Regions from separate parts of the Pseudomonas sp. MOIL14HWK12:I2 genome, predicted to be linked through region 3. Evidence: predicted binding sites of a transcription regulator. Region 3 holds the regulator's gene; each other region holds the start of a gene.

Region 1 (10,185 bases), on a different contig from region 3:
CGCAGGGTGATGCGCTGTTCCAGCGGGCGCTCCGCCTGTTCGGCGACTTCATCCCTGGCGACGGGCGCGCTGTCCGGGCGCTTGGCCGGTCCCTCGCTGCCCTGTCGCTCCCGGTCGCGCAGCGCCGAAGGCTTGCCCTGCCCCGGTGCCAGGCCGGTAGCACCTGCATGGCTTGCGCAGGTGCCCTTGGCCGCGCCACCGGCGTTCAGGCCGATGATGACGGTGCCGGAACCACCGATCACCACACCGCCATGGCTGGTGAGGCTGCCGAGCACCGCCGCAGGCCGGCCGTTGATCAGGACGTTGGGGATGACCGCGGCGCTCAGGGCCGCGCCACAGCCGCAGGCATGGCCGAGGGTCGCGGCGGGCAGGCCATCGAAGGTGACATCGGCGGAGCCCTGGACCAGGGCGGTGGAACCACATTTGGGGCAGGCGACGGCGTCGCCCAGGCGAGCAGCGGGCTTTCCAGACATGACCGATCTCCCTATCGGTAACTGGGGCCTGAAAAATGCCGCACAAAAGGCTCTAGGACAAGACTTTCAGCGCGATACCGCGCAAATCGTCACGGCCTTAGCCGTGGGGATCTTCCGGATAGGTGAAGGTCGGCATCTGCCAGTTGAATCTCAGCGCCAGCAGGCGCAGCAGCAGCCCCGCGGCCAGGGTGATGAGCAGTGCCTGCTCTTCGCCGAGCCACGGGCGGCAGAGCAGGTAGCAGCCGGCGGAGAGTACCGCCACGCTGGCATAGAGCTCGCGCCTGAGGATCAGGGGTACGTCGTTGCAGAGGATGTCGCGCAGGATGCCGCCGCAGGTGCCGGTCAGGGTGCCGCTGACGATGACGATGGCCGGACTCAGGCCCATTTCCAGGGCCACCTGGCAGCCGATCACGGTAAAGGCCACCAGGCCCAGGGCGTCGAGCACCAGGAACAACCGGCGCAGATAGCGCATGACCCGCGCGATGGCCACGGTGGCGAGGCCCGCGCCGACGGTGAGCGCGAGGTACTCCGGGTGCTTTACCCAGCCTAGCGGATAGTGCCCCAGCAGCACATCACGCACCGAGCCGCCGCCGAGGGCGGTGACGCTGGCGATCAGCGCCACGCCGAACAGGTCCATGCCGCGACGCCCCGCGGACAGGGCGCCGGTCATGGCTTCGGCGGTGATGGCGACCAGGTAGAGGATGGACAGCAGCACGGACGGGTGGCCGTCAGACCTTGATGAAGTGCTCGCGGTAGTGACGCAGCTCGGCGATGGAATCGCGGATGTCGTCCAGCGCCAGGTGGCTGCCGCTCTTCTTCACGCCGTCACGCACATGGGGCGCCCAGCGCGCGGCCAGTTCCTTGAGGGTGGAGACGTCCAGGTTGCGGTAGTGGAAGTAGGCTTCCAGCTCCGGCATGCGGCGATAGAGAAAGCGCCGATCCTGGCAGATGCTGTTGCCGCAGATCGGCGACTTGCCCTTGGGCACCCATTGACGCAGGAAGTCCAGGGTCAGGGCCTCGGCCTGGGCGGTGTCGACGGTGCTTTCGCGCACCCGCTGCGTCAGGCCCGAGCCGCCGTGCTGGCGGGTGTTCCACTCGTCCATGCCGGCCAGGATCTCGTCCGACTGGTGGATGGCCAGTACCGGGCCCTCGGCCAGCACATTGAGATCGCTGTCGGTGACGATGGTGGCCATCTCGATGATCACGTCCCGATCCGGATCCAGGCCGGTCATTTCCAGGTCGATCCAGATCAGGTGCTGAGGATTGGGGGCGGTCATGGTGAACTCCTTGATGATGGCACCAGTGTAGCAGCGTGCCTGCCGCGCACCTAACGGTGCCAGAGCAGCAGCCGGCTGCCGCGCAGGTCCCCTACCTCCAGCACCCGATCCGCGGGCTGGCCGGGAATCTCGAAGGTGTTGCTGATCAGCCAGCTGCCGGCGCGCTGCTCCGTGCGGGCCTTGTCGCCCAGGCGTGGCATGGGCGCCGGCGAGAGAAAGCAGTAGACGACATCGAACTCGCCCAGCTCCACCCGCCAGAGATCGCGATAGCGCACCTGGCAATTGCGCCGCGGCAGGCAGCGCAGCCAGGCCAGGGCGAAGCTCAGCGGCGCGGTCTCCACGCCGACGAAGGTGGCCTGCGGAAAGCGCCTGGAAAGATCGACCAGGGTATCGCCCAGGCCGCAGCCCAGGTCGACGAAGCGAAAGGTCGGCTCGCGCTCGGCGAGCAGTTCGGCCAGTCGCTCACGGGTCTGACGGCCGGTGAGATAGAGCGGTACCCGCTCGCGCAGGCTGTTCCAGTTCAGCAGCAGCAGCAGCAGGAAGCCGAGCGCGGCGATGCCCGCCGAGAGCCCGCGACCGCTGACCAGATAGAGCGCCGGGGCGAACAGCAGATTGATGAAGACCCACCAGCGGGCGAGTCCCAGCAACTCGCCCAGCAGGGCCGCCAGTACCGCCTGCAGGCAGACCAGCGCCAGCAGCGAGGGGCGCTGGCCGGCGAAGCTGGCCCACAGGCGGATGCCGACGACGGCGACCACCAGGGCGGCCAGTTGCACCAGCACGGCCAGCAACAGCGGATAGCGCGAGGCGAGATGGGCCAGCATGGGGGCTCCGAAGCGACGAGGTACGCCAAGTTTAGGTAATCCGGGGGAGGCGGCCAATGCTAGACTCAGCGGTCCTGAAACCCGCGGACATCCCATGGCCAAACGCCACCTGACCCGTCGCCAGAGCTGGCGGATCGAGAAAATCCAGACCGAACGCGCCGCCCGCGCGGAAAAGCGCGAATCCAAGCTGATCGACGAACTCGAGGGCGGCGACCTGGGCCCGGAGCAACAGGGCCTGGTGATCGCCCACTTCGGCGTTCAGGTGGAGGTCGAGGATGACGACGGCCAGCTGCAGCGCTGTCACCTGCGTGCCAACCTGCCGACCCTGGTCACCGGCGACCGGGTGGTGTTTCGCGCCAGCCTCCAGGGCAATGGCGTCATCGTCGCCCAGCTGCCGCGGCGTTCGGAAATCTGCCGGCCGGACATGCGCGGCCTGCTCAAGCCGGTGGCGGCCAACGTCGACCGCCTGGTGATCGTCTTCGCCCCGCTGCCCACGCCCCACGCCAACCTCATCGACCGCTACCTGGTGGCCGCCGAGCACGCCGGCATCCAGCCGCTGCTGCTGCTCAACAAGGCCGACCTGATCGACGAGCACAACGGCCCGGCGCTGGACGACCTGCTGGGCATCTACCGCGAACTGGACTATCCGCTGCTGGAGGTCTCGGCCCACAATGGCCTGAGCATGGACCAGCTCAAGAGTGCCCTGGACGAGCACGTCAGTGTCTTCGTCGGTCAGTCCGGGGTGGGCAAGTCGTCGCTGGTGAATGCCCTGCTGCCGGGAGTCGATACCCGCGTCGGCCCGCTGTCCGAGCTGACCAACAAGGGCACCCACACCACTACCACCGCCCGGCTCTTCCACTTTCCCGACGGCGGCGACCTGATCGACTCGCCCGGCATCCGCGAATTCGGCCTCAGTCACGTCAGCCGTGATGATGTCGAAGCTGGCTTCAAGGAATTCGGCGACTACCTGGGCCACTGCCGTTTCCGCGACTGCAAGCATGAGCGGGAGCCCGGTTGCGCCCTGCTCGCTGCCCTGGAGCGCGGTGACATCCATCCGCAGCGGATGGCCAGTTACCGGCATATCCTGGCCAGCCTCGAAGGCGAGTCGCGCTACTAAGCAAAACGCCGGGCAAGCCCGGCGTTTTGCTCTATCAGTCGAGGACCATCAGCCAAGGACGCGGAAGCGCTCGGCGTCGTCCATGAAGCCCTTCTCGGGGAAGTCGCCTTCGTTGGAGCCGAAGGGCATCTGGGCGCGCAGGTGCCAGGTCTCCGGCAGCTTCCACTCGGCGGCGGCCAGGGCGTCGGGCAGCGGATTGTAGTGCTGCAGGCTGGCGCCGATACCGGCATTGGCCAGGGCCGTCCACACCGAGAACTGGGCGATACCGCTGGCCTGCTCCGACCAGATCGGGAAGTTGTCGGCGTAGGCCGGATACTTGTCCTGCAGGCCGGCGACCACATGCCGATCCTCGTAGAACAGCACGGTGCCGGCACCGGCGGCGAAGCTGTTGATCTTGCCTTCGGTGGCGGCGAAGGCGTCGGCCGGCACGATCTGCCGCAGCGCCTGCATGACGAAGCCCCAGAACTTGTCGCTCTCGGCGCCGAACAGGATCACCGCGCGCGAACTCTGCGAATTGAAGGCGGAGGGCGACAGCTTGACGGCCTCCTGGATCAGCGCGGTGACCTGGTCCTGGGCCAGCGGCAGATTCTTGCCCAGCGCGTACTGGCTGCGGCGGCGCTTGATGGTGTCGATAAAGGCGTTGCTCATCGGAAGGCTCCTGCAAGGGAATCGGAGATCGGGAGACCGCGCACGAGGGCGCAAGGTGCCCGATCCGTCATGAAACCCCTGCAGCTTAACCAGCCGTCTTCACGTCAACGGACGAAAAAACCGAACGCTAGCAGCGAATTTTCCTATCTATCAGCGCGACCGTTCAGGGCTTGCTCTGGATGACACCCGCATCGAAGGCATTGATCTGCTGCTTGAAGGCCGCGTTGTTGATGGGTTGCGCCAGGTTGCCGGTGGCGCTGACGCCACCGCTGGAGACCCCGCTCCGGCTCGCCGTCGGGGCGGCGCCGGCCGCGGGCTTGGGTGCCTGGTTGCCGCCGGCGCGCCCCTCGATGGCCTGCTGGGCCTTCTTGGTCAGCACGATGATGTCGATGCGACGGTTGACCGGATTGAGCGGATGCTCGCGATCGAAGGGGGCCGAGGAGGCATAGCCGACGATCCGCGCCACCTGCTCTTCCGGATAGCCACCGGCGATCAGCGCCCGGCGGGCGGCGTTGGCACGACCGGCGGACAGCTCCCAGTTGCTGAAGTCGCCCTTGCCGTTGTAGCGCGCCGCATCGGTATGGCCGCTGATGCTGATCTTGTTCGGCACCTGGCGAATGGTGTCGGCCATGGCCAGCAGGATGTCCTCGAAATAGGACTTCAGCCGCGGACTGCCGGAGTCGAACATCGGCCGGTTCTCGGCATCGACGATCTGGATGCGCAGGCCGTCCTGGGTGATTTCCAGCAGGATCTGGTCCTTGAACTTCTGCAATTCCGGATTCTGCTCGATCTTGTTCTGCAGCTCCTGCAGCAACAGCTCCAGGCGCTCCTTGTCGACCTGCTCGGCGATCTTCTCCGCCTGGCTGGCATCCATCTTCTGGGCCTGCTGGTTCTGATCCTTCTGCGCCGCCGCATTCGGCTGGCGATCCGGCGAACTGTCCGGCGCCTGGGTCGGGTCGGGCTGCACCCGGTTGGAATCGTTGGGGTCGGCGCGCTCCTCCATGTCCGGGTTGACCTTGTTCTGGGTCGAATCCGGTTGCGCCTGGATCTCGGGATTCAGGGTGCGGTCGGGCGCCGGCGTCGGCGTACCGCCCAGGTCGATGACATAGGGGCTGGCGCTTTCGGTGAAGCCGATCGGATCCTGGAAGTAGCCGGCGATGGCCTTCTTCTGTTCCGGGGTGGCCGAGGACATCAGCCAGAGCACCAGGAAGAACGCCATCATGGCGGTGGCGAAGTCGGCGAAGGCGATCTTCCAGGCGCCGCCGTGGTGGCCGGCGGCGCTCTTCTTGACGCGCTTGACGATGATCGGCTGGTTGTTGTCCATCAGCTGCCCCGCATCGCCTGCTCGAGTTCACTGAAGGACGGCCGGTGCGCCGGGAACAGCACCTTGCGGCCGAATTCCACGGCGACGGTGGGCGGCATGCCGCTGGCAGCGGCGACCAGGCAGGCCTTGATGGCCTCCAGCACATTGAGTTCTTCCTTGGCGTCGTGCTCCAGGCAGGTCGCCAGCGGACCGAAGAAGCCGTAGGCCGCGAGAATACCGAGGAAGGTCCCCACCAGGGCCGCACCCACGTGGCCACCGATGGCCGCCTGGTCGCCCTCGCCGAGCATGCCCATGGTGATCACGATGCCCAGTACCGCGGCGACGATGCCGAAGCCGGGCAGGCCGTCAGCGACCCGCGATACCGCGTGGGACGGATGCTCCAGCTCTTCCTTGATGCCGGCCAGTTCCATGTCGAACAGGCCTTCCAGCTCGTGGGGCGCCATGTTGCCGGAGGACATCAGCCGCAGGTAGTCGGCGATGTAGGCGGTCATCCGCTCATCCTTGAGGATGTTCGGGTACTTGCTGAAGATCGGACTCGCCTTGGGATCCTCGACATCCGCCTCGATGGACATCATGCCCTCGCGCCGGCTCTTGTTGAGGATCTCGTAGAGCAGCTTCAGCACGTCCAGGTAGAAGGCGTGGGTGAAGCGATTGCCAAACATCTTCAGCGACTTCTTGAACACCTGCATGAAGGTGCTGCCCGGGTTGGCCTGCAGGAAGGCCCCCAGGGCGGCACCGCCGATGATCAGAACCTCGAGCGGCTGGATGATCGCAGCGATCTTGCCATGCGCGAGGATGTAGCCGCCGAGGACAGCCGCGAATATCACGATGATGCCGATGATTTTTGCCATGGTTGGGAATACTGTGTGCTAAGGAAAATTGAGCCGGGGAATCACCCTCACGCCCCCTTTATCGGACCCGGCGCCCCGGACTGAAGGCCTTTCATCAAATTTCAAGGCGACCGTCGTATGTCCAGCCGCCCGAACACCGTCGAAGACTGGGTCAAACACCTGGAAGGCGTGCGCCTGCCGGTGGCCACCGCCACCGCGGAGCGTCTGCGCCGCGCCCTGGCCGATGGCCGTCTGGCGTTGCATGAGATCGCCGAACGGCTCTGCGAGTCACCCCCCCTGGCGCTGGCCCTGCTGCGCGAGGCCAATCGCGGCCATGCCAGCCTCGGCGATCCGGCCGCCAGTCTGGAAGCCGTGCTCGGCCGCGTCGGACTCGGCCCGGCGGAATACCTGATCGCCCGCCAGCCGACCCTGGCCGAGGAACGCCTGCCGCGTCCGCTGCGCCAGCTGTGCCTGGTCAGCCAGCACGCCATGACCCTGGGGCTGGGCCTGTTCGGCGTGCCCCTGGCGCGACTGTGGCCGGACATCCGCCTGGCCGCCCTGCTCTTTCTGGCGCCGCTCTGGCCGCTGGCGACCCGCTATCCGGAACTCTTCGAGGAATGGGAGCGGCGGGTGCTGGGCGAAGGCGAACCGGCGATAAAGGTCGAGCGCGAGCTGCTCGGCGTGCCGGCGATCCGCCTGTGCCAGGCGCTGGCCCGTCACTGGCAGCTGCCCGAGTGGATCGTCGAAGGCTATCGGCTGCTGGACCAGGATCGCCGGCAACTGGTCAGGGCGTTGCACATCGCCCATGGCGACGATCCCCTCGAACAGCAGCAGCGCCTCGACGACGACCCCACGCTACGGCGCTGGCTGACCCATCCCGGCAACACCATCCTCCTGGCCAACGGCCTGGCGCTGGCCAGCCACCATGCCTGGGACGGTCCCCACACCCTGCGCTGGCAGCGCTTCAGCGCCCTCTACCTGCAACTGCCACTGGCACGGGTGCAGAGTCGCAGCCACGAACTGGCGGTGCAGGACGCCCAGCGCCATGCCCGACCCGGCCTCTGGCACCCGGCCGAAGGCCTGGTCTGGCCGCCGGGCGAACGGCGCCTCAAGCCGGTGCCCCGGGTCCAGGTCGCCAGCGAGAGTCAGGCGCAGCGCTGGCGCGGACTCTGCGAGCAGTTGCTGCACACGCCCAGCGCCTTCGCCACCCTGCCCCAGCTGTTCGATTGCGCCCGCCAGGCGCTGGTGGCCTGCGGCCTGCCGCGGCTGCTGCTGCTGACCCCGGATCGCAACGGCCAGAAGGGCAATGTCCAGCTGCACCATGGCCTGGACGACGCCCCCGGCCTGCAACTGGACATCGCCAGCCATCCGCTGCTGGCCAAGCTGTTCGGCAGCCCCGGCCAGTTGCGCATCGATGACGGCAACCGCGCGCGTTTCGCGCCACACCTGCCCGCCGATCTGCGCCGGCTGTTCAGCAACGAACGGCTCTGGCTGCGCAGTCTGGGCTTTGGCGAGCGGGTGGTGCTGCTGGCGATCCTGGACAGCGAACTGCAGCCGGAGGATCCCCGTCGGACCGCGGCGCTGGACAAGACCTTCACCTGCATCGAGCGCGCCATCGGCACCTTCGCCAATCGTCCGCGGGTACGACCGACCTGACGCTGGCCGGTCAACCTCGGTACACTTCACCTTTGCTACGGACCGACGGGAAATCCGCGATGCCCTTTTCCGCCCTGCCCCTGGTGATCGAACCGGCCGATCTCGCGGCGCGCCTGGATGCGCCCGAACTCATCCTGGTGGATCTCTGCAGCGCCGCCCACTATGCCGAGGGCCATCTGCCCGGCGCGCGCCATGTCGCGCCCGCCCGCACCCAGCTGGGCAGCAAGCCGGCGCCCGGTCTGCTGCCGGCCCAGGCGGACCTGGAGCAGCTGTTCGGCGAACTGGGCCAGCGCGACGAAGCCGTCTACGTGGTCTATGACGACGAAGGCGGCGGCTGGGCCGGACGCTTCATCTGGCTGCTCGATGTCATCGGGCACGGCCACTATCACTACCTCAACGGCGGCCGCCAGGGCTGGATCGCCGCCGGCCTGCCGCTGAGCACCGTGGTGCCCGCGCCAGCCGGGGCACCGGTCGCCCTGACCCTGCACGAGGAGCCCACCGCCAGCCGCGCCTATCTACAGAGCCGGCTGGGCGCCGAGGACCTGGCCATCTGGGACGCCCGCGGCGCCGACGAATACCGTGGCGAAAAGGTGCTGACCGCCCGTGGTGGCCATATTCCCGGGGCGATCAACTTCGAGTGGACCGCCGGCATGGATCGCGAGCGCCAACTGCGCATCCGCGAGGACCTGGGCGCCGAGCTCGAACGCCTGGGCATCACCCGCGACAAGGAAATCATCACCCACTGCCAGACCCATCACCGATCCGGCTTCACCTACCTCGCGGCCAAGGCCCTGGGCTATCCGCGGGTCAAAGCCTATGCCGGCTCCTGGGGCGAATGGGGCAACCACCCCGACACCCCCATCGAATGACTGCCAAGGACCTCCCATGAAACTGCAAGACCGACTGTTCATCCTCGCCCAGCACCTGCTGCCGCACCATCTGCTGTCGCGGGTGATCGGCGGCTTCGCCGAGTGCCGGGCGCCCTGGTTCAAGAATCTGCTGACCCGCTGGTTCGTCCGTCACTATGACGTCGACATGCGCCAGGCCCAGGTGGAAGACCCCACCGCCTACGAGAACTTCAACGCCTTCTTCACCCGCGCCCTCAAGCCCGGCGCCCGTCCGCTGCCGGCCGAAGCCGGCGTGGTGGTGAGCCCGAGCGACGGCGCCATCAGCCAGCTCGGTCGCATCGAGCACGGCCGCATCTTCCAGGCCAAGGGCCACAGCTACAGCCTGCTGGAGCTGCTCGGCGGCGACGGCCTGCGCGCCGCGCCCTTCATGGGCGGCCATTTCGCCACCATCTACCTGTCGCCCAAGGACTACCACCGGGTGCACATGCCGCTCACCGGTACCTTGAAGGAGATGGTCTATGTGCCCGGCCGCATCTTCTCGGTCAACCAGCTCACCGCCGAGAACGTGCCCGAGCTGTTCGCCCGCAACGAGCGGGTGGTCTGCATCTTCGATACCGCCGTGGGCCCCATGGCGGTCATCCTGGTCGGCGCCATGATCGTCGCCAGCATCGAGACGGTGTGGGCCGGCCTGGTCACGCCGCCCAAGCGCGAACTCAAGAGCTTTGCCTACGACGAGGCCGCCCGCGCGCCCATCACCCTGCGTACCGGCGACGAGCTGGGGCGCTTCAAGCTGGGCTCCACCGCCATCGTGCTGTTCGGCCCGGACGCGGTGAACTGGTCCGCTGAACTCGGCGCGCTGTCCACCGTCAACATGGGGCAACTGCTGGGGGTTCCGACCACGCCGGCCCCCTTGACCACCGTTTCCGAGCCAGGGCCTCTCGCCTAGATGCGCGGTTCATTGCCCATCGAACCAGGAGTATGCGCGGCGAATGGATAGCAAAAGGCCACAGCTCATGTTGCGGGTACCGACGCCCGATCAGCGCAGCCTGACGTTTTGTGACGCCACCCCGGCCGGCCTCAAGCGCTGGCTGGAGCAATTGCCACGGGCCAAGCTGGGCGAATTCGCCCGACTGCTCTATCAGGGCCTGCTGGAACTCAACCGGCTGATCCTGACGCCGGAAGCGCGCCTGC
Region 2 (10,185 bases), on a different contig from region 3:
AGGTGCTGACCCATGCGGGCAGTCGTTGGTCCCTGGGGGTCCTGCATGCGCTGGGGGTCTATGGCGTCATGCGGCACGCCGAACTGGCGCGGCAACTGTCGGGCATCACTCAGCGAATGCTGACCAAGACCCTGCGCGCCCTCGAACGTGACGGCCTGCTGCTGCGGCACGACTTCGACGAAGTCCCGCCCCGGGTCGAATACGAGTTGACGCCGCTGGGCATGAGCCTGCTGCTCCGGATGACGCCCATCTGGACCTGGGTTATCGAGAATGTGGAAGATTTCCGGGCCGCGCGCCGCGCCTTCGATGAGCGAGGCCCGGAGAAGCCTGCGTGACAATCGCCCAGACCAATGCCGAACGAGCCCACTGGCGAAGACCCTCGGACCTGAGTGGGACCGCCAGGACCACCGACCGCGCTCCACGGCAGCTGGTGTCCTGAGTCGGGCCCACCAGTGAGCCCTGGGCGGATAATGCCGCTTCTCTCGTGCTCCACCTTGTCCGCTCAGGAGCCTTCCCCATGAGACATTCCCGCCTGGATCACCTGGTTATCGTGGCCCCGACCCTGGCCGCGGGCGCCCGGTATGTCGGGGAGCGCCTCGGCGTGGCGCTGCAGCCCGGCGGCCAGCATGCGCGCATGGGTACCCACAACCTGCTGCTGGGGCTGGGGGACGGCTATCTGGAAGTCATAGCCCCGGACCCGGACGCGCCGCCGCCGACCAGACCGCGCTGGTTCGAACTGGATCAGCTGGCACCGGACGCTGCGCCCCGCCTGGCCCACTGGGTGGCCGGGACCCAGGGCTTGGCGCAGGCGGATGCGCACCTCACGCGGACCTTCGGCCGCATCGAGTCGATGAGTCGCGGCGCGCTGGCCTGGCAGATCTCGATCCATGCCGATGGGCAGCTGCCACTGGGCGGGGTCCTGCCCAGCCTGATCGACTGGGGCGACGCCCGGCACCCGGCGGCTGGGCTGATCGATCAGGGCTGTCGCCTGCAGCGCCTGGAGCTCAGGCATCCCGATGCCGCGGGGCTCGGGCAGCAGCTGGAGGCGATCGGCTTTGCCGGTCCCGTCGCGGTGCTGCCTGGGGAGAGACCCGGCTTGCTGGCCTACCTGGAGACGCCGACGGGTCTGAAGACCCTCTGACGGTCGGCCCCCAAACGGCGACCCCTCATCCGTTCAGCCCGGCACCACCAGTCCCTTGGCGCGGTAGGCGTCGATGTCGATGCCATAGGCACCCGAGGGTTTCACTTCGCGGACGCTGACCAGGCGGCCCTGCTCATCGAGCGGATTGCGCGCCAGGTCGAGCACCCGCTCCGGGCGCGGCTGCTTGCTGGCGTCCAGCACGATCAGCACGCGGGGCTTCAATTTGCTGCCGGCGTCGAAGCCGATGATGATGCCCACCTCGCCGGTGCTCAGCTCGACGATCTCGCCCGGCGGATAGACGCCGATCAGCTGGATGAAGGCCAGCACGACGACTTCGTCGAATTGCGTGCCCCGGGCTTCGAACAGTACGCGCAGGGCTTCCAGGCTGGAGCGGCCCTCGCTGTAGGGGCGATCGCTGGTGATGGCGTCGTAGGCGTCCACCACGGCGATGATCCTGGCCTTGAAGGGGATGCGGTGCGCCGGCAGCTGGCGGGGATACCCCTTGCCATCCATGCGCTCGTGGTGGGTATGGGCGACGTCGACGGCGGCCGGCGGCACCTCGCTGTTGGCCATCAGCAACTGATAGCCGTAGGTGGTATGGGCCTGCATGATGCGAAATTCTTCGTCGGTCAGGCGGCCGGGCTTGTTGAGGATCTCGTCGGGCACCTTGATCTTGCCGACGTCGTGCAGCATGCCGCACACCCCGAGTTCTTCCAGTTCGAGAGGCAGCAGGCCCAGCGCCTTGCCCAGGGCGATGGCATAGAGCGAGACGCGCAGGCAGTGCTCCGCGGTGTAGTGGTCGCGCTGCTTGATGCGCGCCAGCCAGAGGCTGGCCGCGGGGTGCTTGAGCACGCTTTCGACGCACTCGCCGACCGCGCGGCGCACTTCGCCGACGTCGAGTTCCTTGCCGAACTTGACGGCGTCGAGCATGCGCATCGACACGGCCCGGGCTTCACGCCACACCGGTTCGGTGGTCTTGACCTCATCCCGGTAGTCGATGGCATAGGTCTTGGCCTGAGCGCCTGCCGACAGGCTGGCGGACAGCGGCGTCACCGTATGGCTCTGGCGGCGATCCACCCAGACGAATTCGCAGGTCTCCTGCAGGGTGCGCAGGTCGTGCGCGTTCTGGATGGGAAAGCCCTGGAACAGGAAGGGCGTGCCCGCCCAGGGTCGATCCAGTTCGCAGACGTACATGCCCAGCTGCAATTGGGAGACAGGTACTCTGAGACTGTATTCGGGCAGCGCCATGGTTTCTCTGCGAGAGCGTCGAGGGACGAAACTAAATAGGTATTACAATAACCATTGATACCAAAAAGCCACTACTCGGGAAAGCGCCCGGCGGGCTTGCGCCGATGAACCGGCGAAACAGGGTGGCCAAAGGTAACCGAATGTAAGAAGAGCGGGCGCGCGACCGCCGTCAGCGCGCCCTGCCCCTCACGCCAGCTTGAAGCGGCGCACCAGCGTCTGCAGTTCACCGGCCAGTTCCGACAGCTGCTCGCTGGCGCCCACGGTTTCGCGGTTGCCATCGCTGGTCTGCACCGACAGATCGCGGATGCTGATGAGGTTGCGGTCCACCTCGCGGGAGACGTGGGCCTGCTCTTCGGAGGCGGTGGCGATCTGCAGATTGCGCTCGTCGATCAGGCGCACGGCCTGGAGGATGTCGCTCAGGGCCGTGCCGGCTTCCTGGGCGATCACATAGGTGGCGTGGGCCTGGGTGGTGCTGAGCTGCATGGAATCCACGGCTTCGGCTGAGCCCTTCTGGATCGCCTGGATCATCTGCTCGATCTCGCGGGTCGAGGTCTGGGTGCGGTGCGCCAGGGCGCGGACCTCGTCGGCGACCACGGCGAAACCGCGGCCCTGCTCGCCCGCGCGGGCGGCCTCGATGGCGGCGTTCAGCGCCAGCAGGTTGGTCTGCTCGGCGATGGCGCCGATCACGCTGAGCACCTGACTGATGTCCTGGGCCTGCCCGGCCAGGCCTTCGACCTGGACCGAGGTCGACTGCACCTGCTGGGTGAGACGCTGCATGGCGTCGAGGGCCTGGCCGACCTTGGTGTTGCCGTTTTCCGCCGCAGCACTGGATTCCCGCGCGGCCTGGGAGGTGGACGAGGCGTTGCGCGCCACCTCTTCCACGGCGGCGCTCATTTCGGTGACCGCGGTGGCGGCCTGGTCGATCTCGGCGTTCTGGCTGGCCAGGGCGCGACTGGCCTGGTCGGTGACGGCGTGCATGGTGCGGGCGGTATCACTCAGGCGGTCGGACGAACGCGAGATACCGTGGAGGGTATCCTTGAGATTGTCCTGCATCTGCGCCAGGGCGCGCATCAGGCCGGCGGCTTCGTCCTTGCCCGTGGGATCTATCCGGCCGGTCAGCTCACCCTGGGCGATGGCATTGGCCACGGCCAGGGAGTCGCCGATCGGCTGAGCCAGGCTACGGGTCAGACGCCAGGCCAGCAGCAGGGTCACCAGCACCGCCAGCAGCATGATGCCGACCACGATGCTGACGCTGCGGTCATAGATGCCGGTGGCCGCCTCCCCCGCGTGACGGGCGCCTTCGCCGTTGAAATCGCGCAGGCGGGTCAGTTGCTCCTGATAGCCTTCGGCCCGCTGGCGCTGCTCGCCATTGGCCAGCCTGAGGGCCTCGGCGCGATCGCTGGCGGCCAGGGTGACGATGCGATCCAGCCCGTCCAGGTAGCCTTTCATCTGCAGCGCGGCCTGCTCGAAATTGGCGCGCTCTTCAGCGGTGGAGATCAGATGGTCGCGGTAATAGGCCGTGCGCGCATTCATCAGATCGCGATTCTGCTGGATCTTCCGCGCTGCCATGGCCATGGCGGCGCTGTCCTCAGTGGCCAGCAGCCGAATGCTCTCCAGCCGGGTGTGCATCAAGGCGATCTGGATGTCATCGGTGGTCTGGACGCTTGCCAGCCACTCGGCCTCCATCGCCTGCTCGGTGGCGCGCAGGGCCTTGAGCTGGACCAGGGCGAAGGCCCCGAGCAGCATCACGAACAGGGTGACCGCACCGAAGCAGAGGATGGCGCGAGGGGCGATGCGTAGCTGACGTAGGTTCAAGACGAGCTCCTTGGATCGGCGAAAGGCGATCCTCTAAAACCCGTATCGACTGACTATTGCCTTTCTTTAGCGCGCAAGCGATTGGCGCGACAACCCGGCTGCGGTGTCTGTCCAGCGGCTGTACGCCCGACAGGAAAGGCCTAGCCGCGCGACGCCTCCAGCCGCTCGACCATCTTCACCAGTTCCGCCAGGGAACCGGCCTGCAGCTTGCGCATCAGGGCGGCGCGACGCACCTTGACGGTAATCTCGCTGACCCCCAGCTGGGCGGCGATCTGCTTGTTGAGCAGCCCGGTCACCACCCGCGCCAGCACCGCTCGCTCGCCGTCGTTGAGGGTGTCGAGGCGGCTCTGCAGGTCCTGCAACTGGCGGCGCTGGGCATGGGCCTCCTGCGCCTTGCACAGTGCCTGGTCGATGGCATCGAGCAGGTCCTGGTCGCGAAACGGCTTGGTGAGGAATTCCAGGGCGCCCTGCTTCATCGCCCGGACCGACATGGGGATGTCGCCATGGCCGGTGATGAAGATGATCGGCAGCGCCAGGCCGCGGCGCTGCAACTCCTGCTGCAGATCCAGGCCGTTCATGCCGGGCATGCGCACGTCCAGCACCAGGCAGCCCGGCGCGTCCAGCCGGGCCCGCTCGAGAAAGTCGGCGGCCGAGACATAGCTGCGGGTATCGAGCCCCACGGACGCCAGCAGGTCTTCCACGGCGGCGCGCACCGAGGCGTCGTCGTCCACCAGGTGGACCAGGGTGGGCTGGGTTTGGCCGGTCATGCTCGCTGAGGTCATGGTTGTGGATCCTTGGGCAGGCTGCAGTAGACCCCGGTGCCGCCCTCCGGCAACGAGGTGGCCCAGATCCGCCCGCCGTGGGCTTCGACGATGGAGCGACTCAGCGCCAGGCCCAGGCCCATGCCCTGCGCCTTGGTGGTGTAGAAAGCCTCGAACATCTGCTCGCGCGCCACCGGCGTCAAGCCACGACCGCTGTCTTCGACGCCGAGGCGGATGGCGCCGGCGGTATCCTGCCCCACCTGGATGACCACCCGCCGCTGTTCGGGCGGTATCCCTTCGAGGGCGTCCAGGGCGTTGAGCAGCAGATTGAGGATGACTTGCTGCAGCTGGCTTTCGTCGGCCAGCAGCGGCGGCAGGCCCTCCTGCAGGCGCACCTCCACGGCGACCTGGCGCTGGCTCAATTCGGCGCGGACGAAATCCAGCACCTTCTCCACGGTATCGGCGACGTTGAGCCAATCCTTGGCCACCTGCGCCTGGCGCACCAGACTGCGCACCCGGGCGATCACTGCGCTGGCGCGGTGGGCGTCGTCGATGACCCGTTGCGCGGCCTGCACGGCGCGCTCCACCTGCGGCGGCTGATTGCTCAACCAGCGCTGGCAGGCGTTGCCACTGGCGGCGATGGCGGTGAGCGGCTGATTCACCTCGTGGGCGATGGACGCGGCCAGTTCACCCAGCTGGCTTAGGCGCCCGGCCTGGACCAGACGCGTCCGGGCCGCATCGGCGGCGCGCTTGGCGGCCTCCAGGCGCAGCGACAGGGCGGCGACCGCGACGATGGCCAGCAGGCTGATGATGCAGTTGACCAGCCCCGCCTCCTGGTCGCCGCTGCGGGTAGCGACATAGCTGCAGAGCACCAGCAGCGTGCAGCCCAGGGCGGTGACCGTGACCCCGCGTGCGGACAGGAAGCCGGCCGCCAGAAGCACCACCACCACTTGGAAGACGCCGATGGCGATCTCCCGGTCGGTAAAGGTGTCCAGCAGGGCGATGCCCAGCGCCAGGGCGCAGAGGCCCCCTAGCCGCAGCCAGTGGGTGGTGGTGGCGAAGGGGCGTCGATCCATGGCCAGTTTCTCGTTCGTGGTCGCTCTTAACCTGGATTTTCCAGGCTGAACATATCGGCCGCCTGATCATAGGCGAAGAGCTCACCATAGCGCCCCCACTGGATGGCGCTGCCCAGGGTGCGGGCGGCGTCGGCTTCGTCCATGAAGTCCTCCAGTTCGTCGCGGAAGCGCCGCGCCGGCGCCGTGTGGCCCTGGCGATCGTCCAGCACCCGGCGGATATGGGCCACCAGCGGCACGAAGTTGAGCAACTGGCGGGCGAACAGCTGCTTGCGCACGTCCACCCCCGCCTCGACGTAGGCGCGCCCGGCCGGCAGCAGGCGCAGATCGCCGCCTTCGAGGACCGCCAGGCGCAGCAGTTGCAGCACCTCGGCCAGGGGAAAGAGTTCGTCCAGCGCATAGCCCAACCCGCCGGCCAGCTCCGGCAGGTCGGCGCGACCGTCGTAGGGCGCGGCCTGGACCGCCTCCAGCAGGCCGGCCAGGGCGTTCGTCGAGACCGTCGGCAGCCGCATGCCCAGGCCATTGCCGGGAACCCCTGCGTCGTGGGGTGCCGGGGTGGCCTCGCCAGTCATGCGCACATAGATCTCCTCCACCAGTTCGCGAAAGGCCGGATCGTGGCGATTGCGCGGCTGCGGCAGGTCGATGCGGATCTCGCTGGCGACGCGCCCGGGATTGCTGGAAAAGATCAGTACCCGATCGCAGAGCAGCACCGCCTCGGCGATGTTGTGGGTGACCATGAGGATCGAACGGATCGGCATGCGCCCCTCGACCCAGAGATCGAGCAGGTCGGTGCGCAGGGTCTCGGCGGTAAGCACGTCCAGCGCCGAGAAGGGTTCGTCCATCAGCAGCACGTCCGGGTGCACCACCAGGGCACGGGCCAGGCCGACGCGCTGGCGCATGCCGCCGGAAAGTTCCTTGGGATAGGCGCTTTCGAAGCCGTCCAGGCCGATCAGGTCGATGGCGGCCAGGGCGCGACGACGGCGCTCGTCCAGCGGCACGTGCAGGGCTTCCAGGCCGATCTCGACGTTCTGCAGCACGGTCAGCCAGGGAAACAGCGCGAAGCTCTGGAACACCATGCTGACCCGGGCACGCTGGCCGTCGTCCTTGGGCGGGAAGTCGACGGTGCCGCCGCTGGGGGTGAGCAGGCCGGCGATGGATCTGAGCAGGGTCGACTTGCCCGAGCCGGAGCGCCCCAGCAGGCCGACGATCTCGTTTTCGTGCAGGGTCAGGGAGACTTCGTCCAGCACGATCCGGGCCGGGCCGCCGGCGTTGCCATAGAGCTGGCGGACGTTCTGGACATCGATCAGGGGACGGGCATTCAGCGTGGTCAGGTTCATGGCGCTTCTCCTCTTAGTCGAGCCGCAGACGCCGCTCGGCGTAGGCATACAGGGGCCGCCAGAGCAGCCGGTTGAAACCGAGTACGAAGATCGACATCACCACGATGCCCAGGGCGACCCGCGGGAAATCGCCGGCGGTGGTCATCTGCGCGATGTAGGCGCCCAGGCCATGGGCCTGCAGGCGTTCATTGCCCCAGCTCACCACCTCGGCGACGATGCTGGCGTTCCAGGAGCCGCCCGCGGCGGTCAGGGCGCCGGTGACGTAGTAGGGAAAGATCGCCGGCAGGGCCAGCTGCCGCCACCACTGCCAGCGCTTGAGACCGAACAGCCGGGCCGCTTCGCGCAGGTCGTTGGGCAGCACGCTGGCGCCGGCGATGACGTTGAACAGGATGTACCACTGGGTGCCCAGCACCATCAGCGGCGACAGCCAGATGTCCGGATTGAGGTGGAAGCTGACGATGCCCACCACCGCCACCGGGAACAGCACGTTGGCCGGAAAGGCGGCGAGGAACTGGGCCACCGCCTGCAGACGCTGCGACCAGCCCGGGCGCAGGCCGATCCAGACGCCGATGGGCACCCAGATCAGGCTGGCGACGGCGATCAGCAGCAGCACCCGGGCCATGGTCAGCAGCCCCAGGCCGAGCACCGCGACCGCTTCCACCCAGTAGACGTCGGCGGCGATGAAGCGGTACAGCGCATAGACGCCATAGGGCAGCACCACCAGCAGCGCGCCGTACCAGAGCACGTCCAGCCCGCGCTGCAGCCAGGCGCGGCGGTGCGGCGCCAGGTGCCAGTGCGGCCATGCGCGGCGAATCCGCGGGGTGGCGAGCTGGGTGCAGAAGCTGCCGAAGCCGCCCAGCATGCGCCCCAGGCGCGCACGCCGGACCAGGTCGTAGACCCAGGAGCGCGGCACCTGCTGGCTGGCGGTTTGCTCGACGCGGAAACGATCGGCCCAGGCCACCACCGGGCGGAAGAACAGCTGGTCGTAGACCAGGATCACCAGGCCCATGGCCAGCACCGCCCAGCCGATGGCGGCGATGTCCTGCCGGGCGATGGCCAGCGCCAGCCAGGAGCCGATACCAGGCAGGTTGATGGTGTTGTCGCCCACGGTGATGGCTTCCGAGGCCACCACGAAGAACCAGCCGCCGGACATGGACATCATGGTGTTCCACACCAGGCCGGGGATGGCGAACGGCAGCTCGAGGCGAAAGAACCGGCGCCAGGGCGACAGCCCGAACTGGCGGCTCACCTGCTGCAGGTCCTCGGGCACGGTGCGCAGCGACTGGTAGAAGCCGAACGCCATGTTCCAGGCCTGGCTGGTGAAGATGGCGAAGATGGCCGCGCACTCGGCGCCCAGCTGGCGACCGGGAAAGAGCCCCAGGAAGAAACTCACGGTAAAGGTCAGGAAGCCGAGGATGGGCACCGACTGCAGGATGTCGATGGCCGGCAGGATCAGCAGCTCCGCCTTGCGACTCTTGGCCGCCAGGGTGGCGAAGACAAAGGTGAACAGCAGCGAGGCGCCCAGGGCGATGAACATGCGCAGGGTGGTGCGCAGGGCGTACTCGGGCAGTCGCGCCAGGTCGAGGGTCATGGGATCGGCGTCGAGCACGGCCAGGGGCGCGCGCATCTCGGCGACGCCATGCCAGATCAGCGCCAGGGCGATCAGCCCGAGGACGAGGCAGAGGGCATCGGCCCACAGGGAGGTGGGACGTTGCCGCAGCGAGCGCGGCGCCACGGCGGGGGTGTAGAGGCCAGGAAGGGTCTTCATGGCGTACCTCTTTGAATGGGGGCCTTGGGAGAGCGGCCGGCCCTGCCGCGCAGGGTTCGGACACCGGGCTAATCTAGGCGCGCCACCCTGTCCCAGCCATCGAAACGATGGACGTTTGGCTATACCAAGGTATATCCCGCCCTCGCCTGCTGCCCTGCGCGCCGGAGGACCTACCGGCGCGCAGGGCCAGAGCAGAAGCTTCATCTCGCTGTCATCGTCCCGACATCTGCCGCCGGCATTGTCTGCCCCCAATGAGATCGATCTCAAACGAGGCCGGCATGACCGATCTGAAACAGGTAGCGCAACAGGCGGGAGTCTCCCGGGCCACCGCGGCACGTGCCTTCGCCACCCCCGAGCAGGTGCGCGATAGCACCCGGCAGCGGGTGCTGGACGCCGCGCGCAGTCTCAATTTCCGCCCCAACCTGCTGGGCCGCCAGCTGCGCCAGCAGAGCACCCGGCTGATCGGCGTGGTGGTGCCGAGCCTGCTCAACCCGGTGTTCGCCGAACAGCTGCAGGCCATGGAGCGCACCGCGCGCAGCCAGGGCTATTCGCTGGTGATCGCCACCACCGACTACCAGCCGGAGCGCGAGGCGGCGGTGGTGGAGGAACTGCTGCGCCAGCGCGTCGCCGGTCTGGTGCTGACGGTGGCCGATGCCGACCGCAGCGAGGTGCTGGCCGAGCTGAGCCAGGAGCAGACGCCCTTCATCCTGGCCTATCACGAACCCCAGCGCCCCTATGCGGCGGTGGCGGTGGACAACCGCCAGGGCATGGCCATGGCCACCGAGCACCTGCTCGGCCTGGGACACAGCCGCATCGCCCTGGTCTCGGGGCCGGCCCAGCAATCGGATCGCAGCGAGCGCCGGTTCGCCGGCTATTGCCAGGCCATGGCCGCCGCCGGTCTGCCGACGCTGCCGCGCCTGGAACTGGCCAGTCACACCGACGCCGACTGGGCGGAGCTGGCGCCGCTACTGGAGCGCCACGCCCCGACCGCCCTGCTCTGCACCAACGATCTGCTGGCCATCAGCGTCATCGCCGAACTGCA
Region 3 (10,185 bases):
TTCGAGCCCCTTGAGCGCGAGGAATTCGGTCTGGGTGGGAATCACCAGATGCTGGCTGGCCGCCAGGGCATTGACCATGAGGACGCCGAGCAACGGCGGACTGTCGATCAGCACGTGATCGAAGTCGTTCCACAGCTGCGCCAGGCTCTTGGAGATCACCAGCCCCAGGCCGCTCTGGCCAGGCGACTGCCGCTCCAGGGTGGCCAGGGCCGTGCTGGATGGCAGCATGGACAGCTGCGGATGGCTGGTGGGCAGCAGCAGGCGCTGCGGCAGCCCTTCCGGAACCTGACCCCCGTGCTGGAACAGGTCGAACACGCTGTGTTCGAGGCTGTCCGGATCCTGACCGAAATAGCTGGTCAGGGAACCGTGGGGATCGAGATCCACCAGCAGGACGCGCTTGCCCTCATCGCCGAGCAACCCGGCGAGGGCAACGGTGGTGGTGGTCTTGCCCACCCCACCCTTCTGATTGGCGACAGCCCAGACTCTCATGTGCAGACTTCCTCCCGACGACACGACCAGCCGGGTCAAGGTGCCGGCGTAGGGGCCGGCGACGAAGATTTGACAGGCGCCACCCCGGGCGCCGGTTCTCCAGGCGATGCTGCAGATTGTGTGCCAGTCGACGGATTTTGCAAGGTGCTCTGTGGCCGGAACAGGTCGAGATTGCGCGAGATCAGCAGCACCACCCGCCGATTGCGGGCGCGGTTGACGTCACTGGTGTTGTCGACCACCGGCTGATAGGCGCCATAGCCCACCACGGCCAGGCGCTGCGGCGCGATGCCATTACCGATCAGCAGGCGCACGATACTGGCGGCCCGGGCTGCCGACAGCTCCCAGTTGGTGGGATACAACGCCGTGCTGATCGGCCGGTCGTCCGTGTAGCCCTGGACCTGAATCGGATTCTTGAAGGGTGCCAGAATCTTGGCCACCTTCTCCATGAGGCCGAAGGCGGGATTGCTCGGCAGGGAATCGCCGCTGGCGAACAGCAGGTTGGAGCTGAGCTCGATTTCCAGCCACATCTCACTGGCCTTGATGTTCAGCTGATCGCCCGCGATGAGATCGCCGAAGGTGGCCCGCACACTGTCGGCGATCTGCTGCAGCGGATCGCTGGGGTTACCCTTGGCCGGCTGGGCGGCGCTGGCATCCATCACCGTCGGCGTCACGCCGGCGGGACGCTGGTCGCCGAGGGGGATGGGTTTGAGCGAACGCTCCGGCTGGCTGAAGATGCCGGACAGGCTGTCCGAGAGCACCTTGTACTTGCTCTCGTTCAGCGAGGAAATGGAATACATGACCACGAAGAAGGCGAACAGCAGGGTAATGAAGTCCGCGTAGGAGACCAGCCAGCGCTCGTGGTTCTCGTGCTCTTCGGGACGGCGGCGGCGACGAGGCATGCGGCGTCCTCCTAGTCCAGAAAACCTTGCAGCTTCATTTCGATGGAGCGGGGATTTTCGCCCTCGCCGATGGACATCAGCCCTTCCAGCAGCATTTCCCGGTAGCGGGACTGTTGCTGCGCCAGCGCCTTGAGCTTGTTGCCGACGGGCAGCAACAGCAGGTTGGCGAAGCCGACACCATAGATGGTGGCCACGAAGGCCACGGCGATGCCGCTGCCCAGTTGCGAGGGATCGGCAAGATTCTGCATGACGTGGATCAGGCCCATCACCGCGCCGATGATGCCCACCGTGGGCGCATAGCCGCCCATGGCCTCATAGACCTTGGCGGCGGCGATGTCGCGGTCTTCCTGGCCGTAGAGGTCCACCTCGAGGATGCTGCGCAGGGCTTCGGGCTCGGTGCCGTCCACCAGCAACTGCAGGCCCTTGGCGGCATAGGGATCGGCTTCGCGGGCGACCAGGGGTTCGAGCCCCAGCAGACCTTCCTTGCGCGCCACGTTGCTCCAGTTGACCACCTTGCGGATACCGCCGGTAAGGTCCAGCCGCGGCGGCACGAATACCCAGGCCAGCATGGTCAGGGCGCGCCGCAGCACCGGCAGGCGGGTCTGCAGCAGGACGGCGCCCAGGGTACCGCCCACCACGATCAATGCCGCCGGGCCATTGGCCAGGGCGGTAAAGGAGCCGCCCTCCAGCAGGTTGCCGCCCATGATGGCGGTAAAGGCCAGCAGGATGCCGATGAGACTGAGCACGTCCACGCTCAATGCCCTTCTGGCCGGAGAACGCCTGCCGTCACGAACAGGCCTCGGTCAGGTGTCTGCCGATGTCGTCCAGGCCATAGATGGCGTCGGCCAGATTGGCCTTGGCGATGGCCATGGGCATGCCGTAGATGACGCAACTGGCTTCGTCCTGGGCCCACACCTGGCTGCCGACCTGCTTGAGCATCCGGGCGCCTTCGCGGCCGTCGGCGCCCATGCCGGTCAGGACCACCGCCAGCACCTTGTCGGCATAGGCCTTGGCCGCGGAGCCAAAGGTCACGTCGACGCAGGGCTTGTAGTTGAGGCGTTCGTCACCGGGCAGGATCTTCACCATGCCGCGGCCATCCACCATCATCTGCTTGCCACCCGGTGCCAGCAGGGCCAGGCCCGGACGCAACTGGTCACCGTCCTCGGCTTCCTTGACGCTGATGCGGCAAAGCTTGTCCAGGCGCTCGGCGAAGGCCTTGGTGAAGGCGGCAGGCATGTGCTGGATCAGCACCAGAGGCGCCGGGAAATTGGCTGGCAACTGGGTGAGCACCCGCTGCAGAGCCACCGGCCCTCCGGTTGAGGTGCCGATGGCTACCAGGCGATAGTGCTTGCGCTTGGGCGGCGGCGAAGCCGGGGCGGCGGGTGCATGACCCGCTGCAGCGCCGCTAGGCGCAGCCGGACGCGCTGCCGGTCGGGCCGTAGCCGGCGCCGCGGCGGCGCTTGCGGGCGCTGCCGGCGCGACGCTGGGCGCCACGGCGAAGCGCCGATTGGACCGGGCGATATGATGGATCTTCTCGCACAGCAGCTTCTGCACGCTGGCCGGATTGCGCGAGATGTCCTCGAAATTCTTGGGCAGATAGTCGACCGCGCCGGCATCCAGGGCGTCCAGGGTAACCCGGGCGCCTTCATGGGTGAGCGAGGAGAACATCAGCACCGGGGTCGGGCACTTCTGCATGATGTGGCGGACCGCGGTGATGCCGTCCATCATCGGCATCTCGTAGTCCATGGTGATGACATCGGGTCGCAGCGCCAGGGCCTGGTCGACCCCTTCGCGTCCGTTGCTGGCCGTGCCCACCACCGAGATGTTGGGATCGGCCGCCAGGATCTCCTTGAGCCGACGCCGGAAGAAGCCGGAATCGTCCACCACCAGTACTTTTACCGGCATACGTTGAAACTCCTAACCTTGGGCGGCGCAGGCCACCCGATGGCGCCGGGCACGGGCCCGACGCCGCTCGTACCCGACCGACTCAGAGCCCGCGACGGGCGTAGCGCTTGAGCATGCTGGGCACATCGAGGATGAGCGCGATGCGGCCGTCGCCGGTGATGGTCGCCCCGGACATGCCAGGCGTTCCCTGCAGCATCTTGCCTAGTGGCTTGATGACCACCTCTTCCTGGCCCACCAGTTGATCGACCACGAAGCCGATGCGCTGGGTGCCCACCGAGAGGATCACCACATGCCCCTCCCCCTGCTCCACATGGGCCGCATTGGGCACCAGCCAGCGCTTGAGGTAGAACAGCGGCAGCGCCTTGTCGCGCACCACCACCACTTCCTGGCCGTCCACCACGTTGGTGCGGGACAGGTCGAGGTGGAAGATCTCGTTGACGTTGACCAGCGGGAAGGCGAAGGCCTGGTTGCCCAGCATCACCATCAGCGTCGGCATGATCGCCAGGGTCAGGGGGACCTTGATGACGATCTTGGAGCCCTGGCCCTTGGTCGAGAAGACGTTCAGCGTGCCGTTGAGCTGGCTGATCTTGGTCTTGACCACGTCCATGCCCACACCGCGACCGGAGATGTCGGAGATCTCGGCCTTGGTGGAGAAACCCGGGGCGAAGATCAGGTTGAAGCACTCGGTCTCGGTCAGGCGATCGGCCGCGTCGCGGTCGAGCAGACCTTTTTCCACGGCCTTGTTGCGCAGCAGATCCGCGTCCATGCCCTTGCCGTCATCGGAGATCGACAGAAGGATATGGTCGCCTTCCTGCTCGGCGGAGAGCACTACGCGCCCCGCACGGGACTTGCCGTTCTCTTCACGCTCGGCCGGTCCTTCGATGCCGTGGTCGACCGCGTTGCGCACCAGGTGCACCAGCGGATCGGCCAGGGCCTCGACCAGGTTCTTGTCCAGGTCGGTTTCTTCACCGACCAGTTCCAGATTGATCTCTTTCTTCAGGCTGCGCGCCAGATCGCGGACCAGGCGCGGGAAGCGACCAAAGACCTTCTTGATCGGCTGCATCCGGGTCTTCATGACCGAGGTCTGCAGATCGGCGGTGACCACGTCGAGGTTGGACACGGCCTTGGCCATGGCTTCGTCGCCGCTGTTCAGGCCCAGGCGTACCAGACGGTTACGCACCAGCACCAGTTCGCCGACCATGTTCATGATCTCGTCCAGCCGCGCGGTGTCGACCCGCACGGTGGTCTCCGCCTCGCTGGTGGGACGCTCGGCAGGCGCGGCGGCTGCCGGCTTGGGCACCGCGGCCTCGGCCACCGGCGCCGGCTTCGGCGCAGGCGCGGGAGCCGCCGGCTGAGGTGCGGCCACCGGTGCCGGCGCAGCGGCCACCGGAGCGGCTACCGCTTCCGCGGCTGCCGCGGGACCACTGAACTTGCCCTTGCCATGCAATTCGTCGAGCAGGGATTCGAATTCGTCGTCGGTGATCTCGTCACCGCTCGCTGCGGCTGCCGGAGCCGCTGCGGCCGGGGCTGCAGCGACGGGTGCCGCGGCTTCGCTGGCGACGAACTTGCCCTTGCCGTGCAATTCGTCGAGCAGGGCCTCGAATTCATCGTCGGTGATGTCGTCGCCACCGGGCGCGGCCGCGGCAGGGGCCGCAGCGGCAACTGGCGCGGCGGCCGGCGCCTCCTGGAACTTGCCCTTGCCATGCAGCTGGTCGAGCAGGGCTTCGAATTCGTCATCGGTGATGTCGTCGCCACCGGCGGCTGCCGGCGTTTCCGCTGCCGCGCTCGGCTCGCTGCCCAGGGCATCGAGCAGATTCTGGAAATCGGCATCGCTCAATTCCGGCTCGGCCGCCGCAGCGGCGACCGGAGCCGGTTCCGCGACCACTGCCGGAGCGGCAGCCACGGGCGCAACCGCAGCCGGCGCCGGCGCACTGCCGGCGGGCTCGGCCAGGCGGGCCAGGGCCGCCAGCAATTCGGGCGAGGCCGGGGTCGGCTCTTCGCGTTCACGGACCTGACCGAACATCTCGTTGACGGAATCCAGTGCCTGCAGCACCACATCCATCAGCTCGGCATCCACGCGGCGTTCGCCCTTGCGCAGGATGTCGAAAACGTTTTCCGCGATATGGCAGCACTCGACCAGGGTATGGAGCTGCAGGAAACCGGCACCGCCCTTTACGGTATGGAAGCCACGGAAAATGGCGTTCAGCAGATCCATGTCATCCGGGCGGCTTTCCAGCTCGACCAATTGTTCGGACAACTGTTCGAGAATCTCGCCGGCCTCTACCAGGAAATCCTGGAGGATCTCTTCATCGGCGTCGAAGCTCATTCCTGCACTCCCCAAGAGGGTCTGGGTCAAAAGCCCAGACTGGATAGAAGATCGTCGACGTCGACCTGAGCGGCCACGACGTCTTCACGCTTATCGGCATGAATCTGCGGACCTTCACCCTTCATCGTCTTTTCTTTTCGATTCTGTTCGATCAGCGCGGTGTGATCGTGACTGAAGCCGGTATAGCGATCGACCTGGCTGGCCATCATCACCAGCTTGACGAGGTCTTTCTCGATCTGCCCGACGAGATTGACCACGCGCTTGATCACCTGACCGGTAAGGTCCTGGTAGTCCTGCGCCAGGAGGATGTCGTTGAGCTTGGCCGACAATTGCTCGGCGCTGCTCTCGCTGTGACTGAGGAAGGCGTCGACGCGCTTGGCCAGCTCGCGGAATTCGTCCGCGCCCATTTCCCGGCGCATGAACTTCTTCCAGTCGGCATGCACGGCCCGGGCTTCGTCGCCGAAGTTGCCTACCAGCGGGGCGCTCTCCTCCACCAGATCCATGGTCCGGTTGGCGGCGTTCTCGGTCATCTTCACCACGTAGGAGAGACGATCGGTGGCATCGCTGATCTGGGAGACCTCTTCGCCGGCCATGCCGCGCGGATCGATCTCGAAGTTGACGATGGCGTTGTGCAACTCGCGGGTCAGCTTGCCGACTTCCTGGTAGAGACCCCGATCGCGCAACTGGTTGAGTTCATTGATGACGTGCACGGCCTGGGTGAAATCGCCGCTTTCCAGGCATTTCACCAGCTCTTGGGCGTGCTGTTTGAGATTCGACTCGAAGTCGCTGAAGCTGTTGGAGCCAAGCTGATCCATAACGTCCCCGCGGCTTTCTTCAGCCGTTCACCCGCTCGAAGATCTTGTCGATCTTTTCTTTCAGCACCTGGGCGGTGAAAGGCTTGACCACATAGCCGTTCACGCCGGCCTGAGCGGCTTCGATGATCTGCTCGCGCTTGGCTTCGGCGGTCACCATCAGCACTGGCAGGGTCTTCAGGCGCGCATCGGCGCGCACCTGGCGCAGCAGGTCGATGCCGGTCATGCCGGGCATGTTCCAGTCGGTGACGAGAAAATCGAAGTTGCCGCTCTGCAACATCGGCAGCGCGGTGTTGCCGTCGTCCGCTTCGGCGGTGTTGGTGAATCCCAGATCGCGCAGCAAATTCTTGATGATGCGTCTCATCGTGGAAAAATCGTCCACGATGAGGATTTTCATGTTCTTGTCCAAGTCGACCTCCGTCCTAATCCGCACACACGCCGCAAGGCGCGTCTAAGCAATCGTAGTAGCCTGAGTACCAGCCGGTTAACGCGAACGCCATTCCGCCAGCCGCGCCCGCAGGCGTGCCGCGCATTGACTGTGAAGTTGGCAGACGCGTGACTCGCTCACGCCCAGCACCTCGCCGATTTCCTTGAGGTTGAGTTCCTCGTCGTAATACAGCGAGAGCACCAGACGTTCACGCTCCGGAAGATTGGCGATGGCGTCGGCCAGGGCCTTGCGGAAGCGCTCGTCCTCCAGACCGCGACCGGGTTCGAGTTCATGCGAACCGCTCTCCTCGAGCCCATGCTCACCACCCTCCATGAGGTCGTCGAAACTGAACAGGCGACTCCCCATGGTGTCGCCAAGGATGCCGTAGTACTCATCCAGACTCAATTTAAGTTCGGCCGCGACTTCGGAATCTTTAGCGTCGCGACCGGTGCGCGCTTCCACCGCGCGAATGGCGTCGGTGACCATGCGCGTGTTGCGGTGCACCGAGCGTGGTGCCCAATCGCCCTTGCGGACCTCGTCGAGCATGGCGCCGCGGATGCGGATGCCGGCGTAGGTCTCGAAGCTGGCACCCTTGCCGGCGTCATATTTGCGCGAGGCCTCCAGCAGGCCGATCATGCCGGCCTGCATCAGGTCCTCGACCTGCACACTGGCAGGCAATCGCGCCAGGAGGTGGTAGGCGATGCGTTTCACCAACGGCGCATAGCGGTTGATGAGTTGCTCCTGCTGGGTACGTTCCGAGGTTTTGCTGTACATGCGAAGCCCGCTGGATGCTGTCATGCGTGGGTACCGATGGCTGGTTGCACAAGGCGCTCGACAAAGAACTCGAGATGGCCGCGCGGATTGGCGGGCAACGGCCAGCCATCGACTTTCTGAGCTACCGCACGAAAGGCCAGCGAGGCCTTGGCACGCGGAAAGGCTTCGAACACGGGGCGCTGTTTCTGCACGGCTTTGCGCACCGCCTCGTCGAACGGAATGGCGCCCACATACTGGAGGGCGACATCCAGGAATCTGTCGGTCACCTTGGTCAGCTTAGCAAAGAGATTGCGACCTTCCTGGGGCGTCAGCGCCATGTTCGCCAGGACCCGGAAACGGGTGACGCCATGGTCGCGATTGAGCAGCTTGATCAGGGCGTAGGCATCGGTGATGGAGGTGGGCTCGTCGCACACCACCACCAGGACTTCCTGGGCGGCGCGAACGAAGCTGACCACCTGGTCGCCGATGCCGGCCGCGGTATCGACGATGAGCACGTCGAGGTTTTCGCTGATGTCGCTGAAGGCCTGGATCAGACCGGCGTGCTGGGCCGGCGTCAGATTGACCATCGCCTGGGTGCCCGAGGCCGCCGGGACGATGCGGATGCCGCCCGGGCCGTGCAGCAGCACGTCGCGCAGCTCGCACTCGCCGGAGATGACGTCGGCCAGGGTGCGCTTGGGCGACAGGCCGAGCAGAACGTCGATGTTGGCAAGGCCCAGGTCGGCGTCGAGCAGCATGACGCGCCGCCCGATATCGGCCAGGGCCAAGGCCAGGTTGACCGACACGTTGGTCTTGCCGACACCGCCTTTACCGCCCGTGACCGCTATGACTTGGACGGGATGCATGCTACCCATTGCCTGATACCTTTGATTGAAATCCGTCACACTTTAGACCAAGTGCATTTGGCGTGCCCAGGCATGCGATGCACCACTACCGTTCGTCTGCGCTAACCGGCGCGGCGGGCATTGCTCTGATACAGGCCGGCAAGCATGCCCGCCATGGTTTCTTCGCTCGGTTCCTCGGGGGCCTGCAGGCTCACCGCGCGGCTCACCAGCTGGTGGCTGCGGGCCGGATGCAGGTCGTCCGGGATGCGCGGGCCGTCGGCAATGTAGGCCACCGGCAGGCGCTGGCTGATGGCCAGACCCAGGGCCTCGCCGAGACTGGCGGCTTCGTCCAGCTTGGTCAGCACGCAGCCGCTCAGGCCGCAGCGCCGATAGCTGTGGTAGGCCGCCTTGAGCACCTGGCTCTGGCTGGTGACACCCAATACCAGATAGTTGCGAATTTTCAGCTGGCGGTTGGCCAGGGCTTCGAGCTGCACCTTGAGCGCCGGATCATTGGCGGGCATGCCCGCGGTGTCGATCAGCACCAGGCGCTTGCGTGCCAGGGGTGCCAGCGCCTGGGCCAGGGACTGGCCCGGGTCGACCAGGGTCACCGGCACGTCGAGGATGCGGCCAAGGGTCTTGATCTGCTCCTGGGCACCGATGCGGAAGCTGTCCATGCTGACCAGCGCCAGACTCTGGGGACCGTACTTGAGCACGTAGCTGGCGGCGAGCTTGGCCAGGGTGGTGGTCTTGCCCATGCCGGCCGGACCGACGAAGGCGACGACACCACCCTCCTCCAGAATCTTGGCATCGGTGGTCTTGGCCAGCTGGGCGAAGTTGGCCAGCAGCATGCGCCAGGCATGGCGCGGGTCCTGGATCTTGGCGACGCTGTCGAGCAGGTGGCGGGCCAGATCGGCCGGCAGACCCATGCGCTGCAGACGACGCCAGAGGCCGGCCTGCTGCGGACGGGTGGACTGCACCTGGGTCCAGGCCATGGAGCCGAGCTGGACTTCCAGCAGTTCACGCAGACCGCTGAGTTCGCTGCGCATGGCTTCCAGGGCGCGACGGTCTTCCGGCGCGGCGCTGGCGGCAGGGGCGGCAGCGGCCGGCTGGGGCGCACGCGGCGGGGCGATCACCGGCTCGCGGCGGCTGTCGGCGGCGCTGATGGCGCCGAGCAGCTGCTTGTCCTTGGGTGCGGCCGAGGGCACGCCCGGCGCGCGGATGCTGAGGTCGGCATGGGCCTGGGCGATCTTCGCATGGGTCTTGCGCAACTCCGCCTGCAGCTCCGCGTTGGGCGCGGCCGGTGCCGGAGCCTGGTAGTCCAGCGCCGCGGTCAGCTCGACACCACCGGCGACCCGGCGGTTGCTGAGGATGGCGGCATCCGGGCCCAGCTCGTCGCGTACCAGCTTCATGGCTTGACGCATATCGGCGGCGAAGAAACGTTTGACTTGCATGATCTAGACCTCAGCCATTCTGGCCAACGGTAGCGACGATGGTGACCTGCTTGTTGTCCGGAATTTCCTGGTAGGCCAGTACACTCATGTTCGGCGCCGCCATCCGCGCGAAGCGGGACATCATCCCGCGGATCGCACCGGCTACCAGCAGCACCACTGGCTTACCCATCATTTCCTGACGCTGCGCTGCCTCGATGAGGGAACGCTGCAGTTTTTCAGCCATGCCAGGCTCGAGGAACATGCCGTCCTCGGCGCCTTGACCGGCCTTCTGCATACTACTT

The links. Region 3 encodes FliA, which starts transcription of late flagellar genes. Its sites were predicted from a motif close to CTAAAGTTTNNNNNNNNNNNGCCGNTAA; they were not measured.
Region 1: motA (flagellar motor stator protein MotA) is a predicted target of FliA. The motif match lies at 6,570-6,597, and genes of this name have one in related genera.
Region 2: PSK12I2_RS0118840 (methyl-accepting chemotaxis protein) is a predicted target of FliA. The motif match lies at 4,247-4,274, and genes of this name have one in related genera.

The regions. Positions count from the first base shown of each region.
Region 1 is NZ_AZOA01000014.1:121,110-131,294, forward strand. It holds gene PSK12I2_RS24615 (PAAR domain-containing protein) at 1-473, opposite strand, end outside; gene PSK12I2_RS0113615 (trimeric intracellular cation channel family protein) at 571-1,185, opposite strand; gene orn (oligoribonuclease) at 1,202-1,750, opposite strand; gene PSK12I2_RS0113625 (class I SAM-dependent methyltransferase) at 1,801-2,571, opposite strand; gene rsgA (small ribosomal subunit biogenesis GTPase RsgA) at 2,666-3,688, shown strand; gene PSK12I2_RS0113635 (nitroreductase family protein) at 3,737-4,336, opposite strand; gene PSK12I2_RS0113640 (flagellar motor protein MotB) at 4,500-5,660, opposite strand; gene motA (flagellar motor stator protein MotA) at 5,660-6,511, opposite strand; gene PSK12I2_RS0113650 (HDOD domain-containing protein) at 6,629-8,146, shown strand; gene PSK12I2_RS0113655 (rhodanese-like domain-containing protein) at 8,206-9,015, shown strand; gene asd (archaetidylserine decarboxylase) at 9,032-9,940, shown strand; gene PSK12I2_RS0113665 (hypothetical protein) at 10,008-10,185, shown strand, end outside.
Region 2 is NZ_KI783313.1:543,617-553,801, forward strand. It holds gene PSK12I2_RS24140 (helix-turn-helix domain-containing protein) at 1-335, shown strand, start outside; gene PSK12I2_RS0118830 (VOC family protein) at 518-1,141, shown strand; gene PSK12I2_RS0118835 (HD-GYP domain-containing protein) at 1,175-2,389, opposite strand; gene PSK12I2_RS0118840 (methyl-accepting chemotaxis protein) at 2,576-4,204, opposite strand; gene PSK12I2_RS0118845 (response regulator transcription factor) at 4,345-4,986, opposite strand; gene PSK12I2_RS0118850 (sensor histidine kinase) at 4,983-6,041, opposite strand; gene PSK12I2_RS0118855 (AAA-associated domain-containing protein) at 6,068-7,375, opposite strand; gene PSK12I2_RS0118860 (ABC transporter permease subunit) at 7,389-9,143, opposite strand; gene PSK12I2_RS0118865 (substrate-binding domain-containing protein) at 9,422-10,185, shown strand, end outside.
Region 3 is NZ_AZOA01000009.1:169,124-179,308, forward strand. It holds gene PSK12I2_RS0107885 (ParA family protein) at 1-489, opposite strand, end outside; gene motD (flagellar motor protein MotD) at 525-1,388, opposite strand; gene PSK12I2_RS0107895 (flagellar motor protein) at 1,400-2,140, opposite strand; gene PSK12I2_RS0107900 (chemotaxis response regulator protein-glutamate methylesterase) at 2,175-3,293, opposite strand; gene PSK12I2_RS0107905 (chemotaxis protein CheA) at 3,376-5,619, opposite strand; gene PSK12I2_RS0107910 (protein phosphatase CheZ) at 5,646-6,434, opposite strand; gene PSK12I2_RS0107915 (chemotaxis response regulator CheY) at 6,454-6,828, opposite strand; gene fliA (RNA polymerase sigma factor FliA) at 6,916-7,656, opposite strand; gene fleN (flagellar synthesis regulator FleN) at 7,653-8,483, opposite strand; gene flhF (flagellar biosynthesis protein FlhF) at 8,576-9,904, opposite strand; gene flhA (flagellar biosynthesis protein FlhA) at 9,915-10,185, opposite strand, start outside.